Regions from separate parts of the Cupriavidus sp. USMAA2-4 genome, predicted to be linked through region 3. Evidence: predicted binding sites of a transcription regulator. Region 3 holds the regulator's gene; each other region holds the start of a gene.
What was found. Region 3 encodes FNR, which switches genes on or off when oxygen is low (the NO sensors DNR and NnrR bind a similar motif). Its sites were predicted from a motif close to TTGATNNNNATCAA; they were not measured.
Positions count from the first base shown of each region.

Region 1 (6,336 bases), 190 kb from region 3:
AAAGCGGTAGAGCCGGACGCACCGGGCCGGCCGACGGCGAAGGCGCTGCCGGCAGGCCGGCAGTCAGCCGGACAGGCTGACGGTCGCACCGCGCAGCGGCAACATACTCTCCGGCGCCGCCTTGACCTGCGCTGCCGGGCACCATGACAATACCCGGTCGGTCGGCGCCCGCAGGCGTCGCCCGCCCCGAACCATGTCATGCGTCCGCCACTCCTTCCGTCCTTCCGGGCAGGCACCGGCAGCCACCACGTCCGCAGCGCCCCGCCACCTTGCGTGCTGGCCCTGCTCGCGCTGCTGCTGGCTATCTTTCCGCTGGCCCACGCGCCCGACGCGAGAGCCCAGACCCTGCAGCAACGCGCGGACGCGGTAGCCAAGACCGTATTCAACCTGCTCAGCTACGCACGCTGGCCGAGCGAGCCAGCGGTGTTGCGGCTGTGCGTGGAACGCTCCAGCCTCTATTCCGCCAAGCTGCTCGATGGAGGCACGCTGGCCAACGGGCGGCCGGTGCGCACGCGCGTGGTCGACGTTACCGGCAGCGACCTGGCGCGCGACTGCGACGCGCTCTACGTCGGCACCATGACCGATGACAAGCGCAAGCTGCTGGGACGAGAACTCAGCGGCCAGCCGGTACTGGTCATCAGCGAGGGAGACTTCGAGTGCGAGGTCGGCAGCATGTTCTGCCTCAGTGTGCGGGATGCGCAGGTGTCCTTCCGCGTCAATCTCGACTCGGTGGCCCGCAGCGGCATCCACGTCCACCCCGGCGTGCTGCAGCTCGGCCGTCGGCGGGGAACCACGCCATGATCGGAAACAACAGGCCCGGCACGCGCCCGACGCTGCAAAGCACCCTGCGGCGCATCCACCTGAGCGTGGCGCTCATCGCCATCTGCACCGCTGGCCTGTCGCTGACCGTGCTCGGCATCACCGCCCTGCGCGTCTACGCGGACCACAACCTGCGCCTGGTGGCACGCTCGGTGGCCTACGCGCTGGAGGCCCCGGTGGTGTTCAACGACAAGGCCGCCACCCGCGACGCCCTCGCGCTGATCGCCAGCGAGGACGTCGCCTATGCCAGCGTCTACGACCGCGGCGACCACCTGCTCGCCGAATGGCGGCGTCCCGATGCCCACCGGTTCTCGGGCCTCAGCCGGGCGATCGGCGAACTGCTGCTGGCGGAGCCGGTCGAGCAACCCATCCTGCATGATGCGCAGGCTGTGGGCTATCTGCGCCTGTCGGGGGATCCGGCCAACCTGCTCAGCTTCCTCGCCAGCGGCGCCTTCGGCCTGCTGGCCTGCCTGCTGCTCACCGCGGTCAGCGCCCACTATATGTCGCGCCGCATGCTGACGCACATCACCGAGCCGGTGCGCAACCTGATGCGGGTGGCACATGCGGTACGCTCGGATCGTGCCTTCGAGCAGCGCACCCCGCCCGCGCACATCGCCGAACTGCATGCGCTGGGAGAAGACTTCAACGGCCTGCTCGACGAACTGGAGGACTGGCAGAAGCAGTTGCAGCATGAGAACCGCTCGCTCGCCCACCAGGCCAGCCACGACGCGCTGACCGGACTGCTCAACCGGACGGCATTCGAGCAGGCGCTGGAGCGCACGCTGCGCGCGGTGCAGGCACAAGGACGGCACGCGGCCGTGCTGTACCTCGACAATGATGCCTTCAAGGACATCAACGACCGTTTCGGCCATGCCGCCGGCGACGAGGTACTGATCAGCGTGGCGGCCCGCGTGCGCGCCTGCCTGCGCGAAACGGACCTGGTGGCACGGCTCGGCGGCGACGAGTTCGCCGTGCTGCTGGCCCCGCTGCAGCGGCCGCAGGATGCGATCCGTGTGGTGGAGCACATCCTGTCGAGCCTGCGCGAGCCGATCATGCTGAAATCCGGCACATCGGTCACGGCCCCGGTCAGCATCGGCATCGCAACCTATCCGGCGCATGGCGGCACGGCGGAAGCCCTGCTGCGGGCGGCGGACGGCGCCATGTATGACGCCAAGCGCCGCTCGGGGGGCACCTGGCAAAGCGCCCCCCCGCCGGACGGCGCCGACTAGGGGAGAAGAAAAGGGAGGAGGGACGTGGGCACTGCACGAACCACCCGCAAGACCGCATCGGCGCATGCCTGCGCCCGCGCCGCGGCGGCACTGCTGCTAGCTGGCGCCCTGGCCCTGGCCGGCTGCCAGACCGCACCGTACCGCAAGCTCACCGCACAGCAGGTGGAAACGCTGCGGCAGCAGGGTTTCCACCTGACTGGCCTCGGCTGGGAACTGGACCTGTCGGAAAAGGTGCTGTTCGGCTTCGACGACGATGCGATCCCGCCCGAACGGCAAAGCAATCTGCGCAGGATCGGGCAGGCCTTGCTGGGCGCCGGCATCGACCATGTGCGGCTGGACGGCCATACCGACGACGCCGGCAGCACCGACTACAACCTGAAGCTCTCCTTGCGCCGCGCGCAGGCCATCGCCGGCGTGCTGGTGAGCGCGGGTTTCGCGCGCGACGATATCGAAGTGCGTGCCCTGGGCATGAGCCGGCCGGTGGCGGACAACCATACCCCCGAGGGCCGCGCACAGAATCGCCGCGTCGCGATCATCGTCACGGTCGACTGAGCACGGCGACGCCCGCGGTGGCGCCGGCGGCTCAATGCGACATCAACAGCGGCACCTCGGCGTGCCGCATCAATACCCGGGTGGCGCCCCCCATCACCAGTTCCCGCACACGCGAGTGGCCATAGCCACCGGCCACCAGCAGATCGGCGTGCAGATGGCCGACGGCGCGCAGCAGCGCGGGGCCGACCGCCTCCTGCGTCGGCACCGGCACCAGTTCGGCGCGGATCCCGTGCCGCGCCAGGTACGCGGCCAGTCCATCGCCCTGTGCCACGCCGCGCCCCTCCGGATCGACCGAGACCAGGCTGATCCGCTGCGCGCGCCTGAGCAAGGGCAGCGCATCGGCGACCGCGCGGGCTGCCTCGCGCCGGCCATCCCAGGCCACCGCAACATGGCGCGCCTCGACGCGGCGCACCTGCGGCGGCAGCACCAGCACCGGCCGGCCGGCATTCAGCAGCACGTACTCGGCAGTCTGCGCCGCCAGCACCGGCGCCAGGTCGGGCACCGGCGGACGCGCCACCAGGATGATGTCGGCCAGCCGGCCCTGCAAGGCCAGAGCCCAGCCAGGATCCTCGGCCAGCAGCATGTGGGCACAGCTTAGGCCGGGCGCTGCCTGTGCCACGATGCGGCGCAGGCGTTCCTCGTCCGCCGCGCGGCGCTGCTGCTGGCGCTGCTCGGCCTGGGCGGCATAGCGGCCGGCTTCCTCACCCGCGCCCCGGAACGGATCGGGACGGAAACCCGTGGCCGTCACGCCGACCACGTGCCCATCGCCTCCCAGGGCAGCCAGTGCGGCCGCTGCCTCGATGCGCGCGTCGCCGCCCTCGTCGTCGCCCATTTCCACCAGCACCGTCTTGAAGTCCATGTCGCCACCTCTCGGATGAAGTATCGGCGTGTTGCGCAGATCGCCCGCGAGTCCGGCGGGCCGGTACCCCGATCATAGCGCCGGACCGGCCCGACCCAGCCCGGCCGCCCCACGCAAAGGGGGATAGCATGGCAAAGCGGCCGGCACAGCACCTTGATACCGATCAAGCAGCCTGGCCCGGTGCCCGCCATACTGGATGCACGCCTGCGGCCCGTCCGCACCGATCCTGCCGTGCCCGCCGGGCATGAGCCGACATGTCCTCACCGGAGCCCGCCATGCCGCAAACCATGCGTGCCATGATCTTCGATGGCAGCAGCCCGCTGCTGCATCCGCGCGACGTACCGGTGCCGGAGCCGGGGCCGGGCGAACTGCGCATCGCCGTCAGTACCTGCGGCGTGTGCCGCACCGACCTGCACGTGGTGGACGGCGACCTGCCGCACCCCAAGCCGGCACTGATCCCGGGGCACGAGATCGTCGGCCGGGTCGAGTCCCTGGGCAGCGGCGTCAGCGGCTTCCAGGCAGGACAGCGCGTGGGCGTGCCCTGGCTCGGCCATACCTGCGGGCACTGCCCGTTCTGCCTCGCCCAGCGCGAGAACCTGTGTGACGCGCCGCGATTCACCGGCTACACACGCGATGGCGGCTATGCGGAATATGCCATCGCCGACAGCCGCTATTGCTTCGCCCTGCCGGACGCCTATGACGATGAACACGTGGCGCCGCTGCTGTGCGCCGGCCTGATCGGCTACCGCACCTTGCGCCTGGCCGGCGAAGCGGCGCGCCTCGGCATCTACGGCTTCGGCGCTGCCGCCCACGTGGTCGCCCAGATCGCGGTCGCACAGGGGCGAGAGGTATTTGCCTTCACGCGCCCGGGGGACCAGGCCGCGCAGCAGCTCGCGCGCGAGACCGGTTGCCGCTGGGCGGGCGCCAGCGGCGAGGCGCCGCCCGCCGTCCTGGATGCCGCCCTGATCTTCGCACCGGTCGGCGCGCTGGTGCCGCTCGCCCTGGGCGCAGTGGCGAAGGGCGGCACGGTGGTCTGCGGGGGCATCCACATGAGCGACCTGCCGGCCTTCCCCTACCGCCTGCTGTGGGAGGAGCGGCGCCTGCTCTCCGTCGCCAACCTGACGCGGGCGGATGGCATCGACCTGATGCGGCTGGCCGCCGCCATCCCACTGCGCACCCACACCACGCTCTACCCGCTGGAGCAAGCCAACGCGGCGCTGGCAGACCTGCGCGACGGCCGCCTTGCCGGCGCGGCCGTGCTGGACATCGGCCATTGAGCCGACCGGCGCTCCGGCCCGGGACGAGTCCCGGCCATTCCCACCGGCCGTGCCCATGGCATATACTCGGCCGGCGCAGCCATGTCGCGGCGCAGGAATCCCAACGCAACCGTGCGGAGAACGGACCAAGATGCAATGTCAGGCGCTAGGGCAAGCAGCGCTCGAACAGGCCGTCGACGCTGTGGTCGTGGTCGACGCCGAGGGGCGTGTGGTGCTCTTCAATGCCGCGGCGCAGGCCTTGTGGGAATGCATCCGTGCCGAAGCGATCGGCCGCGCCGCCGCGGAGCTGGGCCTGCCGCCCGAGGGTGGCAATGGCGCCGTGCCACCGGTGCTGCAGCGCCCGCCCCAGGACGGCGGCAGGCTCGCCGTTCGCCTGCATACCTCCCGCCTCGATAGCGGCGAGCTGGCCTATTTCGCCGCGCCCGACGACGGTGGCCGCGCGTCCGCCCTTTCCTCGGCCTATCTCGATCACGCCGGCAACCCTGTCCTGTTCCTCGACCTGGACGGCTATGTCAGCCACGTCAACCGCGCCTTCACCAGTGTCTTCGGACTGCAGCGCCACCAGGCGGTCGGGCGCCGCGCGCTGGACCTGATGCGCCCCGCCCGCACCAGCGAAGCGCATCTGGCGCAGATGCTGGACGAACTCAGGCAGGGCACGATGCTGCACCGCGAAGCCCTGCTCGCCGACCGCCATGGCCGGCCCCGCTGGTTCGCCACGGCAATCAACCCGCTGCGGCAGGCCGACGGCGCGATCACGGGCGCCATCTGCACGCTGACGGACATCAGCGACACCAAATTGCGTGACACCATCCAGCGCAAGGCACTGGAGGCCTTGGCCAAGGACGTGTCCAGCGCAGAGATGATGGACAGCCTGTGCCGGCAGATCGAAGCGGTGTCCCCTGGGGTTCTGGTCAGCGTGGTCCGCATCGCCGACGGCAGGCTGCGCACCCTGGCAGCTCCCGGACTGCCCGCGGCATGCGTGAGCCGGATCGACGGACTGGAGATCGGGCCGACGGTGGGCTCCTGCGGCACTGCCGCCCACTTCGGCAAGCCGGTGCTGGTCACCGACATCGCCAGCGACCCCTTGTGGGCCGCCTACCGGGACCTGGTCCTGCCGCACGGCCTGAAGGCCTGCTGGTCGACGCCGATCAAGACCTACGACGGTCAGGTCGCCGGCGTGTTCGCGCTGTATTTCCACGAATGCCGGGGTCCCGACGCGCTGCACCGCAGCCTGGTCGACGTGGGCACCTACCTGTGCGCGCTGGCGCTCGAACGCGACGCCGCGCGCGAACGCATCGAGCGCCTGGCCTACTACGATCCGCTGACCGGACTGCCCAACCGCCAGTTGCTGCTGGCACGCCTCGACGATGCGGTGGCGTCGGCACGAGCCACGGGGCAGGCGCTGGCCGTGCTGTTCATCGATATCGACGACTTCAAGCGGGTCAACGAAGCCGACGGGCATGCCATGGGCGACCGGGTGCTCGGCAACGTGGCGGCGCGCCTGGCCGGCGTGGTCGGCCAGGCCGGCACGATCGGCCGCCTGGGCGGCGACGAATTCGGCGTGGTCCTGCCGGACCATGACCTGGCCCGCGCCAAGGCG
Region 1 covers NZ_CP017748.1:3,960,267-3,966,602, reverse strand. The annotation lists gene BKK79_RS17675 (response regulator) at 1-80, shown strand, start outside; gene BKK79_RS17670 (YfiR family protein) at 199-801, shown strand; gene BKK79_RS17665 (diguanylate cyclase domain-containing protein) at 798-2,048, shown strand; gene BKK79_RS17660 (OmpA family protein) at 2,073-2,600, shown strand; gene BKK79_RS17655 (universal stress protein) at 2,632-3,459, opposite strand; gene BKK79_RS17650 (zinc-dependent alcohol dehydrogenase family protein) at 3,735-4,736, shown strand; gene BKK79_RS17645 (EAL domain-containing protein) at 4,867-6,336, shown strand, end outside.
Region 1: the regulator FNR is predicted to act here: its motif matches at 3,613-3,626, upstream of BKK79_RS17655 (universal stress protein).

Region 2 (6,336 bases), 1.5 Mb from region 3:
AACCAGGTCAGCTTCGCCAAGGTGCAGGAGATCATCAACGCCCGTTGCGTGCAGTGCCACGCGGCCCAGCCGAAGATGATGCCGACCGCGGCCAAGGGGATCATGTTCGACTCGGCGGACGAGATCAAGTCGCACGCGCAGCTGATCTACCAGCAGGCGGTGCAGCAGAAGACGATGCCGCTGGGCAACGTCACGCAGATCACGGATGACGAGCGCGCGCTGCTGGGCCAGTGGTTCGAGGGCGGCGCCAAGACGGCGAACTGAAGGTGGCGGGCCGGCCCGGCGGGCCACAGCAGCCGGGTCGGCAGCGCCGACGCGCCAGGCGCGCGCCGCGAGGGCGCTGCTTGGCAGGAAGATCGGTGATCGACGGTCCGCCGGCCGTCCCCGCGTTCGCGCGGGGTGGCCGGCAGCAGGGCCGGAGAGGGTTTGAACGGGGCCTCGTGCCCCGTTTTTTTATGCCCGCAGCGGGCGTGCCGCAGGCGGCGGCACGCGGGCAGTACGCGAGCGGTACATTCAGCCAGGCTCAGCCGTGCCAGTGGCCCTTGACCCAGGCCCAGCCGCCGCCGGCCTCATAGCGCCACACCCAGTGGCCCGGCACCCAGAAGGCATGCGGCGTGGGCGCAACCGTGATCTGCTCGACGATCACCGGCGGCATCGGCGCCACCGGCTGCTCGACCCACTTGCCGTGCACCCACAGCCAGTCGTTGCCGGCCCACTTCCAGTGGCCGGGCACCCAGTTCCAGCCGTAGCCAGGGGCCGGGCCGCGGTCCTCGTGCACCGGTGCCGGCATGGCCCGCACGACCTGGTGCGGCGCCGGCTCGCGCACCACCACTGTGCGCTCGGTCACGCAGCCGCTCAGCGCGGCGGCGGCGGCCAGCGCGGCCAGGGCCGCCTGCGCGGCACGTGCGGCGCGCCGGCCGTGCATGGCCCGGCGCGGGCGTGTTGTCTGGTTCGACATCAATCCTTCTCCTCGTCAAGATTCGATCCGCCTGGGGCGGCGTGGCCGGCGGCCAGGCCGTTCCAGTGCTGCTTCCTTAACGGGCGAGGGGGAGGGCGGTGAGACAGCAAGTTGTAAGCGCACGTTTCCGCGCCGGCGGGGCCGGCGCGCGTGCCGCGCTCAGGCGCCGACGTCCAGCAGCGCCAGCACGCCCAGCACGACGAAGATGGCGGCGGCGATCTTGTGCACCAGTCCGATCGGCAGCTTGTCGGCGAAGCGGCCGCCCAGCAGCACGGCGGGCACGTTGGCCAGCATCATGCCGAAGGTGGTGCCGGCCACCACGGCCAGCACTTCGCCGCTGAAGCGCGCGCCGAGCGCCACGGTGGCGATCTGCGTCTTGTCGCCCATCTCGGCGAAGAAGAAGGCGACGATGGTGGTGCCGAGGATGCCGAGCGCGCCGCGCACCGGCTTGCCTTGCTCGACGTCGTCGAGCTTGTCGGGAATCAGGATCCAGGCCGCCATGGCGATGAAGCCCAGGCCCAGGATCCAGCGCAGCAGCGAGGGGCCGACCATATGGGTGATCCAGCCGCCGAGCGCGCCGGCCAGTCCATGGTTGACCAGGGTGGCGATCAGGATGCCGAGGATGATCGGCAGCGGGCGCCGGTAGCGCGCGGCCAGCACGAGCGACAGCAACTGCGTCTTGTCGCCCATTTCGGCGAGGGCGACGATACCTGTGGAGACGAGGAAGGCTTCCATTTTTCTTGAGATCACCGGGCCGGACGCATCTGCGAGATGCCAATGACGCACGCCTTCCCCGGCCCTGTCCGGAAAAGCGACGTCATCGGTCTCGCCAGGCCCTGGGCACGGGCCGCGCCGGATGGCAGGCCCTGGTCCCGGAAGCTGCGCACGCCATAACCGCAAGCGGTCAAGTCTGTTGACGTACGCCTCCGCGTTCCGGCTCCCGCATTGCGCGGGACGGTGACGGCGGAGCGGCTACTCCCCAATGGAAGTGCGGATTATAGCGTTGCCGTGGCGGGCAAGTCCACCGCCGCCGGCCGCGGTGCGGGCGCTCTGTCGTGCCGGCGCCATGGCCGGCGGGTGCCCCGCGCCGGCGCGTTCCCGTCGCTTCAGACGGGAACGGGCGAGTTCTCGCTGGTCTGGCGGCCGCGGAAGTCGGTCCAGCACAGCGCCTTGAAGTCATACAGCTTGCAGCGGCGTGCGGTGTCGAAGTACCAGCGCCAGAAGAAGTTCTGCACGATGATGCGGCCCGGCAGCGCGTGCTCGAGCACGGCCTGGGCACGCTTCAGGTGGTAGAGCGGCACGCTCATGTCCACGTGGTGGGCGGTGTGCTCCATGATGTGGTGCAGCGCGGCGCCGATGCCGTAGCGGAAACGCAGGTGCACGGTGGTCGAGACGAAGGGCTGGGCGCGCGTCCACATCGCCTTGGTCTCGTACCAGGCCACGCTGGCGTGGGTGTGGTGCACGTAGAGCACGAAGCCGACCGTGGCGTTCCAGACCAGGAAGGGCACGACGAAGCCCATCGTCAGCAGCATCCAGGCCGACTGGCCGGTGACCGCGGCCAGGGCCAGCAGCGCGCCGATCCAGGCCGCGCCGAAGGCGGCCACCAGCAGGCAGTCCCAGGTGAAGATGGCACGCCGGGACGGCATCTGGCGCTTGCTGGGGAAGAACAGCTTGAGCCACCAGATCTCGATCAGGTAGTACAGGCCGGGGCCGAGGCCGGTGCGGTAGACGCGCTCCAGCGCGCGGCGCCAGCGCGGCAGCGCGCGGTATTCCTCGAGCGAGTAGGGCGCCCACACGAAGTCGAAGCCCTTCAGGTTGGTGTAGCCGTGATGCACCACGTTGTGGCCGATCTCCCACAGGCTGTACGGTGTCAGCGAGGGCAGGAAGGTCAGCCGCCCGAGCCATTTGTTGAGGCCGCGCCGGGGCGTCAGGCTCTGGTGGCAGGCGTCGTGGCCGATGATGAACAGGCGGGCGATCATCAGGCCGGCCAGGATGCCCAGGCCGAGCTTGGCCGCCCAGTGCGGCGCCAGCACCACGCCGGCGAGGACTGCCAGGAACAGCGCGGTGTCGAGCAGGGTCAGCGCCAGCGGCAGTGGCGTGGTGCGCCGGCCCAGCGGGATCAGCCAGCCGCGGATGATCTTGCGCGAGGGCAGCGGCGCATCGGGCGCGATCGGCTCGGGCAGCGGTGCCTGCCGGCGCGCGCCGGGCGCCGGCGCGGCGGTGGTGTCGGGACAGGGCTCCATGGCCCGGGCTTGCAGCTTGGCGGTCATGCGGTTTTTCCAAGGTCGGTGACGCGCGGCGTGCGGCCGGGACCGGTCTTGGCCCGGCGCGCCGGCAGGCCGCGCGCGAAGCGACAGCTTAGTGGCCCTGCATGACGGCCGTGTTGACCGTGGTCAACAGGGGGCGGGCATGGCGCGGCGGCGGGGCGCCATGCCGCGACGAAGTGCCTTGGGCGTCTCTCAGACAGCCTCGCCCATCACATAGACCTGGTCGATGACACGGTCATCGCCCAGCATCGCGAAGGCGAACAACTGCTCTTCCAGCGTTTCGGAGCGGGCGCTGCGGCGTGCGATCAGCGGCGTGGCCTGCGGGTCGAGCACGATGAAGTCGGCCTCGCAGCCGGGCGTGAAGCTGCCGACGCGCTCGGACCAGCCTAGCGCGTCGGCGGCCGCGCGCGTGGCCAGGTAGAACATGCGCAGTGCGGTCAGGTAGTAGCCGCCCATGCGCGCCACCTTGTGCGCGGCGTTCATGGTGCGCAGCATGGAGAAGGAGGTGCCGCCGCCGACGTCGGTGGCCAGCGTGACATTGAGGCGGTTGGCGTCGGACTGGTGAAAGTCGTAGAAGCCGCTGCCGAGGAACAGGTTCGAGGTCGGGCAGTGCGCCACTGCGGCGCCGCTGTCGGCCAGGCGCCGGCGGTCGTCCTGGTCCAGGTAGATGGCGTGGCCGTAGAAGGCGCCGGGGCGCAGCAAGCCGTAGTGGTCGTAGACGTCCAGGTAGCTGCGCGCGTGCGGGAACAGTTCGGCGACCCATCTGACCTCGTCGCGGTTCTCCGCCACGTGGGTCTGGATGTAGGCGTCCGGGTAGGCGCGCGCCAGTTCCGCACAGGTGGCCAGCTGGGCCTCGCTCGAGGTCGGTGCGAAGCGCGGGGTGATGGCGTAGCCGAGGCGGCCTTTGCCGTGCCAGCGCGACAGCAGCTCGGCCGAGTCGCGCGCGCCGGATTCCGCGGTGTCGCGCAGGAATTCGGGGCAGTTGCGGTCCATCAGCACCTTGCCGGTGACCATGCGCAGGTTGCGCTGGTGGCTCTCGGCGAACAGCGCGTCGGCCGAGGCGGCGTGCACCGTGCTCCAGACCACCGCGCTGGTGGTGCCGTTGCGCAGCAGTTCCTCGGTGAAGAAGCCGGCCACGCCGCGCGCGTAGTCCGGGTCCTCGAAGCGGCGTTCCTCGGGGAAGGTATAGGTTTCCAGCCAGTGCAGCAGGCCTGGCGACGGCGAGGCGATGATGTCGGTCTGCGGAAAGTGGACGTGGGTGTCGATGAAGCCCGGCACGATCAGCTTGCCGCGGTGGTCGATCACTTCGGCGCCGGCAGGGATTTCCGCGGCCAGGCGGCCATGGTCGCCGGCGGCGACGATGCGGCCGTCGCGGATGATCAGCAGCCCGTCCTCCCAGTACTGATAGGCGTCCTCATGGAACTGCGGGTCGCGCTGGAAGTGCAGCACGCGGCCGCGCACGGCGCGGGTGGCCTGGCTCGCGTGGCTGGGGGAGGCGTTGGCGGGAGTGGTCGTCATGGGTTCGTCTCAGGGCCCGGCGGCGCGGGCCGCAGCCCTGGCACGCCGGTTGTTCTTGGATTGCGCCTCGCTCAGGCCGCGGCAGGCGTGGCGGGCGGGGAGCGCCAGAAGTGGTCCACTTCGGCGAGGAAGTCGGCCTTCTGCGCTGCGGGCAGGAAGGCCGCTTCGAAACTGTTGCGCGCCAGCTTGTGCGCGTCGGCCGCGTCCAGCGGCAGCGCCTCGAAGACGGCTTCCCAGTTGGCGTTCATGTAGCCGCCGAAGTAGGCGGGATCGTCCGAGTGCAGCGTGACGGCGACGCCGGCATCGAGCAGCCGCTTGAGGGAATGGTCGCGCAGGTCGGGATAGACCTTCAGCTTCTGGTTCGACAGCGGGCACACCGTCAGCGGCACGCGCTCGCGCGCGAGGCGCTCGACCAGCGCGGCGTCGTCGATGGCGCGCACACCGTGGTCGATGCGCTCCACCTTGAGCAGGTCGAGCGCGTCGCGCACGTAGTCGGCCGGGCCCTCCTCGCCGGCATGCGCCACCAGGTGCAGGCCCAGTTCGCGCGCGCGGGCGAACACGCGCGCGAACTTCTCGGGCGGGTTGCCGCGCTCGGACGAGTCCAGGCCGATGCCGACGAAGCGGTCGCGGAAGGGCAGAGCGGCCTCCAGCGTGGCGAAGGCGTCTTCCTCGCTGAGGTGGCGCAGGAAGCAGAGGATCAGGCTGCTGGAGAAATCGTATTCGGTGCGCGCCTGGGCCAGCGCATCGGCGATGCCGTCGATCACGGTCGAGACCGGCACGCCGCGCGCCGTATGCGTCTGCGGGTCGAAGAAGATCTCGGCATGGCGGACGTTGTCGGCCACCGCGCGGCGGACGTAGTCCATGGTCATGTCGAAGAAGTCTTCCTCGGTCAGCAGCACGCTGGCGCCGGCGTAGTAGATGTCGAGGAAGGACTGCAGGTCGGTGAAGGCGTAGGCCGCGCGCAGCGCCTCCACGGTGGGGTAGGGCAGCTTGACCTGGTTGCGCTGGGCGAGCTGGAAGATGCGCTCGGGTTCGAGCGTGCCTTCGATATGGACATGCAGTTCCGCCTTGGGGCTGCGGCGGATGCGTTCGGCGAGCGCGGCGTCGATGGACATGGGGGCCTCTGATGATTGCCCGGCGGGATTCACCGGGTGACGGGTTGCGCCGTCCCTTGCGGCTGCCGGGCGCTGGCGGTCAGGGCGGCAAGCCGCTGATCGCGCACCTGGAGCAGTTGGGCGACGATGGCAACCGCAATCATAGCTGGAGCCTTGTCGGTGATGCCGGCCACCCCCATCGGGCAGGTCATCTCGGCGAGGCGCGCGCTGTCCACGCCGCGCTCGGCCAGGCGGTGCTCGAAGCGCGCGCGCTTGGTCTTCGAGCCGATCAGGCCGAAGTAGGCGAAGTCGCGCCGCCGCAGGATCTGTTCGCACAAGGCCAGGTCGAGCGCGTGGCTGTGCGTCATCACCAGGAAGTAGCTGCCGCGCGGGGCCGCGTCGACCTCGGCCTCGGGCGTGTCGGTGGCCTCGGCGCGCACGTTGGCGGGCAGGCCCGGCGGGAACAGGGTGTCGCGCTCGTCGACCCAGCGCACCTGGC
Region 2 covers NZ_CP017748.1:1,144,469-1,150,804, reverse strand. The annotation lists gene BKK79_RS05105 (urate hydroxylase PuuD) at 1-264, shown strand, start outside; gene BKK79_RS05100 (YXWGXW repeat-containing protein) at 524-958, opposite strand; gene BKK79_RS05095 (TMEM165/GDT1 family protein) at 1,118-1,693, opposite strand; yybP-ykoY riboswitch at 1,747-1,959, opposite strand; gene BKK79_RS05090 (fatty acid desaturase) at 2,065-3,201, opposite strand; gene guaD (guanine deaminase) at 3,418-4,743, opposite strand; gene BKK79_RS05080 (adenosine deaminase) at 4,815-5,858, opposite strand; gene xdhC (xanthine dehydrogenase accessory protein XdhC) at 5,888-6,336, opposite strand, start outside.
Region 2: the regulator FNR is predicted to act here: its motif matches at 3,342-3,355, upstream of BKK79_RS05090 (fatty acid desaturase).

Region 3 (6,336 bases):
CGGGAGATGCGCCGGACTCGGCCGCACTGCCGGCATCGCTGCCCGGCGCATCCGCGTGGCGGACGTCTTGCTCTACAGAATCGGACAAAGTATTCACAATCGGATGTTGCATGGGTTCAGTTAGGCAGGCGCTCGTCGCGCGCATCGCGCTCGCCGTCTGCCGGCGTGAGAGCATCGGCCGGCTGGGCGGATGCGGTCTCGGTATCGGGTACGCCGTCGGCCGGCGTCCGCGCGGACGCCTCGGCGGCATGGCTGGCTGGCTCAGGTATCTGCCGCACAGCCTGGGGAACGGCGTCAAACCCGGCGGGAACCTGCCCAGGTGCGGCTTCGATGATCGCCTCGGTAAGCGTCGCCGGCGCCAGGCCGCCGGCGACACGGCCGGCCTCGGCGACCGTCATGCCATCCAGGGCCAATTGCCCCTCCGCATCCTGCCCGGCGGGCACGCCGGCCTGGCCAAGCGACTCGAAGTCAATGGCCTGCTGGTCCAGCAAGGCCGCCTGGATCTGCGCTTGCGCATCCTCCAGCTGGGGCAACTCGTCCAGGGTACGCAAGCCGAGATCATCGAGGAAAGCCTTGGTGGTCGCGTACAGCGCGGGTCGCCCTGGCACATCGCGATGGCCGATCACTTCGATCCATTCGCGGTCCTCGAGCCGCTTGATCACCTCCGTGCTGACGGTCACCCCGCGGATCTCTTCGATGTCGCCGCGGGTTACCGGCTGCCGGTACGCGATGATCGCCAGCGTCTCCATCACCGCGCGCGAGTATTTCGGCGGCTTCTCCGGATTCAGGCGATCGAGGTATTCGCGCATGCCGGGCCGGCTCTGGAAACGCCAGCCACTGGCCAGCGCCACCAGTTCCACGCCCCGATCACGCCAATCCAGACGTAACTCGTCCAGCAGCACGCGGATGGTGTCGGCAGCCACCTCATCGGCGAACAACCGTCGCAGTTCCGCCACGCGCAAGGGCTCCTGCGCGCAGATCAACGCAGTCTCGAGGACGATTTTCGCCTCTTGGGTATTCATATACGGATGTGTGCAGCCTGTCTTTGCACCTGCCCCCGGCGGACCGCCGGAGGATTCGGGGATTTCGGATCCAGCGAGGCCGAAGCGCCATCGCCATCTCATTGCGCGGCCGGCCGGCATGCCGTCCGCATGAAAGCCGCGCGCCCATCTTATTCTGCTTCGGGTTGCCGGGTCAGTCCGGCGGAGAATTGCCCTGCTGCCGGCCTCAGCGCCGGCCGAAAGGCCTCTTGCGTTGCACCGCCCTTCTGGAGCGGCGGATCGGCGCGAACGGGTCCAACCCCTTCCGCCGCAAGAACGATGCAGTCATCCGCACGGTGTTGCGCACCTCCCGTCGCGCAACGCCCAGCCGGTCTTTTGAACCGGAGATCTTGTCAACCGGCATGGCTTGCTGCGAGGTGGCTACGTCCGTCAGCAACATTCTGCCCGGACTGGCCTCAGGACGGCCGTTCGAGTTGCCCGGCCATGCGCGCGGCAGCGCCAGCGCGATAGATACTGCAATGCTGCCGATTGTAGGGCATTCCGGCCCGGCGCTGCAACCGCCGATCACCAGCGCGGCGCCTTCGGCACACCCGACAAAGTGCCTCACGCATCACCAAAACAGAAGAACCCCCTTCAGAACACCACACAGAAGCCGTGTGCGGCGAGCGTGTGCGGCAACATCGCCGCCCGCACAAGCCCGGCCGCACCAAACCCCATCACTGCCACGCCGGCACCGACGCGCACCCAGGGCCGGCGCGACCAGCCGCGCAACGCGCCGGACAGGCCGGACAACATCAGCAGGTTGGGCAAGGTCCCGAGACCGAATACCCCCATCAGCAAGGCCCCCGACAACGCGTTGCCGGCAAGCAACGATAGGGTGAGCGCACCGTAAACCATGCCGCACGGCACCAGCCCCCACGCCAGACCGATGCCGAAACGCCTGAGCAAGCGCGGGCGGACCTGAATCGGGGCGGACGGGGCACCGGCGCGCCGCCCGCGGAGGCGGCCTGCCAGGGCTCCGGCCCCACGCGCCACCAAGCGCTCCAGCGCGGCGAACTGCGGCGCGCGCCCGGCCAGCAGCCACAGGCCGGTGCCCAGCAGGACCATGCTGCCAGCGGCAAACAGGCCGCGCTGCAGCGGCAGGTATTGGGCTCGCCAGGCACCGGCGCCGACCGCGCCCAGCGCGGCACCGAGCAGCATGTAAGTCACCACCCGCCCCGCATGCATGGATAACTGTTCACGCAACCAGTCCCGCGGCCTGCGCAGCACGACGACCGGCGCTTCCGCCTGCGGCCGCTCGACCGCCAGTGCAATGCCGCCGCACATGGCTGCGCAGTGCACGCCACCCAGCAAGGCCAGCAGAAAAACACTGAAAAAGACCGCCGCAGTCAACTTTCGCTCCCCTTCGGATGCCTTCACACAGTAAAATGCAGAAATTGCGCCCTCGCAGCTCAACGACAATAGGCCCCGGCTTGCTCAATTCCATCCCCGTCACCGCGATGTCGCCCCGTTGCTCGTCCTGCTCGCTCGGACACCTGTGCGTGCCGGTCGGCATGAACCGCAACGACATCGAAAAGATCGACTCGCTGGTGAAGGAACGCGTGCGAGTCCACAAGGGCGAGACGCTCTACCGGCTCGGCGAACCCCTGAGCGCAGTCTACGCGGTGCGCTTCGGCACCCTGAAGACACACGTGACGATGGAAGACGGGCGCTCGCAGATCACCGGCTTCCACCTGCCGGGCGAAGTCGTCGGACTCGACGGCCTCGGCGAGATGCAGCACGCGTCGGATGCTACCGCACTGGAAGACACCGAGGTCTGCGTGATGCGCTTCAACGACCTGCAGACCCTGTCGACCACCGTGCCGTCGCTGCAGCAGCAGTTCCTGCGCATGATGAGCAAGGAGATCACGCAGGACCAGGTCATGCTGCTGACGCTCGGCTCCATGCGCGCCGAGGAGCGCCTGGCCGCCTTCCTGGTCAACCTGTCCGAGCGCCTGTCGGAACGCGGCTACTCGTCGACCGAGTTCGTGCTGCGCATGAGCCGGGAGGAAATCGGCAGTTATCTCGGCCTCAAGCTGGAAACCGTCAGCCGCCTGTTCTCGCGCTTCGCCGAGGCCGGGCTGATCCAGATCCGCCAGCGCCACGTCAAGCTGGTCGACGTACCCGGCATCAAGCAGATCTACGGCAAGAGCTGCTGACCAAGCCGAGGGCGCAGGCATCCGGCGCCTTCGACAGGCCCCGTTCTGCCCAGCCCTTCGGCCTGCGCGCATCCCCTACTCCAGTTCGTCGGTATCGCCGAGGCGCACCGGCATCGTATAAAAGGTCAGGGCGCTCGACAGCGAGCACAGCAGCCAGGCCAGCAGGAAGCCGATGGTGTAGACCGCCTCGCGCGAGGCCTCGACCGGCCGCCCGAACAGCCTGAGATCGCTTGGATCCACCAGCGAGAACACCGCGGCGGTTGCCACACCGGCGACCAGGAAGGCCGGCCACAGGACCCACATCAGCCAGCGCAGTCTCATGGCCGCTCCGTGGCTGTCGCGCCGGACACTGCCCGCGCCGCGCCCTGCCGCTCGACCACCAGCCCGTGCCGGCTGACGCCCTCCTCGATCGGCTTGTCGGGATGCGTCATCGCCAGCCAGATGGTCACGCCGCAGGCGGCCATCGCCGCCAGCGGCCCGCTCATCAGCAGCCAGGGCCAGGGTTCCTTCCACCACGGCCGCACGGCCTGCTGCATCGTGCCGGCGTCCGTCAATGATTGTCGGGCGGGTCCTTGCATGGCTTCGCTCCTTGCTGTTACGCACGGCGGCATCGTGGCCGCCCCGCTTGTCTGCCCTGCGGCAATCCCCTCCGCACGCCCTACAGGTCGCGCGGCACGATGAAACTGGTCGATTGGTTCACCTCGACGACATGCCCCTCCTCCTGGCCGCCCTGCACCGTCACGCGGATCTTGTGCGTGCCCTGCCGCGCCTGCTCGAGCGGCACGCGCACGCGGATGGCCAGCAGGCGGTTCGAGGTCGGTGCGAGTTCGCCGGTCGCCCCGTCGGACTCCACGCGCAGCTTGCCGAGTTCCGCACTGTCGGCGCGGATGGTGAACTGCATCGGCGCCTCGCTAGTATTGATCAGCTGCAGGCGGTAGACGTTCTCCACCCAGCGCCCCTCGACTTCGCGCCCGAGGCTGCCGCGGTCGCGGATGATATCCACCTTCAGCGGCGTGCGCAGTGACAGCGAGATGGCGAAGCCCGCCAGCAGTGCCAGCCAGATCGCCGAATAGATCATCACGCGCGGACGCAGCAGGCGCTTGCGCGTCGCCTGGGCCGACCAGCCCTTGCGCATCGCGTTCTCCGACGTGTAGCGGATCAGCCCGCGCGGGTAGTCCATCTTGTCCATCACCTGGTTGCAGGCATCGATGCAGGCGCCGCAGCCGATGCACTCGTACTGCAAGCCGTCGCGGATGTCGATGCCGGTCGGGCAGACCTGCACGCAGATGCTGCAATTGACGCAGTCGCCAAGCCCAGCGGCGCGGTGGTCGGCCTTGCGCGAGCGGCTGCCGCGCGGGTCGCCGCGGCCGCTGTCGTAGGTGACGACAAAGGTGTCGCGGTCCACCATCACGCTCTGGAAGCGCGCGTAGGGACACATGTACTTGCACACCTGCTCACGCATGAAGCCCGCGTTGCCCCACGTGGCGAAGGCGTAGAACAGCATCCAGAAGGCCTGCCAGGGCCCGAGCGCGAACGCAGCCACCTGCCCGCCCAGCTCGCGGATCGGCGCGAAATAGCCGATAAAGGTGAAACCGGTCCACAGCGCCACCACGATCCACAGCAGATGCTTGGTCGCCTTGATGCGCAGCTTGCGCAGCGACCACGGATCGCCGTCGAGGCGGATGCGGGCGAAACGATCGCCTTCGACATGCCGCTCGATCCACATGAAGATCTCGGTATAGACCGTCTGCGGACAGGCATAGCCGCAGAACAGCCGGCCGGCGATGGCGGTGAACAGGAACAGGGCCAGCGCCGAGATCACCAGCAGCACGCTCAGGTAGATCACGTCCTGCGGCCACAGCACCAGCCCGAAGATATAGAACTTGCGCGCGCCCAGGTCGAACAGCACCGCCTGGCGCCCGTTCCACTGCAGCCACGGCGTACCGTAGTAGATCAGCTGCGTCAGCAGCACGAGCCAGACGCGCCAGTTCGAGAAGGCACCGCTGACCGAGCGCGGGTAGATCTTGCGGCGGACTTCATACAACGCCTCGTCGACCGACTCGGTCGCAGGCGCTGCGGTTGCCGGCCCGCCCTTGCGGGCCAGCGGTTCCGTCTCCGGTGCATTCATTGGCTGGCTCCGGCGGCGCACGCGCCCTGCGGCGCGGCGCGATGCACTTTCCTCATCGTGACGCCTCCGGCGCGTTCGACAGCCCCCAGACGTAGGCGGTCAGCATGCGGATACGTTCCGGCGTCAGGATCTCTTCATGCGCAGGCATATGGTTGTTGCGTCCCTTCAGGATCCCCTCGACGATGGTGGACTCCGAGCTGCCGTACAACCATGTGTTGTCGCTCAGGTTCGGTGCGCCCAGCGCCTGGTTGCCCTTGCCGTTGGCGCCATGACAGGCCGCGCAGGTGGACTTGAACGTGCCCTCGCCACGTGCGGCACGGATCGGATCGTAGGCCAGGCCCGACAGGGAACGCACATACTGCGCCACGTCGCCGGCGAGCTTGGCATCGATGACCGCCGAGAACGGAGGCATCACGCCATTGCGACCCTTGGTGATGGTCTGCTGGATGGTCTCCGGCTCGCCGCCGTACAGCCAGTCGTGATCGCTCAGGTTGGGGAAGCCGCGGCTGCCGCGCGCGTCCGAGCCGTGGCATTGCGCGCAATAGTTCAGGAACAGCCGCTGCCCGATCTCTCGCGCCTCCGGATCGGCCGCCACCTGCTTGATATCCATCTTCATGTACTTCGCGTAGACCGAGTTCTGCAGTTTCTCCGCGGCCTGCCGGTGCGCTGCGAGTTCGCCTTGTGTGGAGAACTTCAGCAGGCCGGCGTAGGAACCGAGCCCCGGATACAGCACCAGGTAGCCCAGGCCGAAGATGCAGGCCAGCAGGAACATCCACATCCACCAGCGCGGCAGCGGGTTGTTGAGCTCGCGCAGGTCGCCGTCCCAGACATGGCCGGTGTCCTCGACCGCGCCCTGTGCCTTGGCGACCTTGCGTTGCGAGAACAGCAGCCAGACGCACCACACGATGCCCGCCAGGGCGATCGCCGCGATGTAGTAGCTCCAGAAATCCGAGATGAAGTCGCTCATGAACTGATCTTCCTGCTAGATGTGGTATCCACATGGCTGCCC
Region 3 covers NZ_CP017748.1:4,151,096-4,157,431, reverse strand. The annotation lists gene rluB (23S rRNA pseudouridine(2605) synthase RluB) at 1-112, opposite strand, end outside; gene scpB (SMC-Scp complex subunit ScpB) at 117-1,022, opposite strand; gene BKK79_RS40415 (hypothetical protein) at 1,228-1,608, opposite strand; gene BKK79_RS18505 (sulfite exporter TauE/SafE family protein) at 1,635-2,393, opposite strand; gene fnr (fumarate/nitrate reduction transcriptional regulator Fnr) at 2,474-3,199, shown strand; gene BKK79_RS18495 (hypothetical protein) at 3,275-3,520, opposite strand; gene BKK79_RS18490 (hypothetical protein) at 3,517-3,735, opposite strand; gene ccoG (cytochrome c oxidase accessory protein CcoG) at 3,858-5,327, opposite strand; gene ccoP (cytochrome-c oxidase, cbb3-type subunit III) at 5,380-6,294, opposite strand; gene BKK79_RS18475 (cbb3-type cytochrome oxidase subunit 3) at 6,291-6,336, opposite strand, start outside.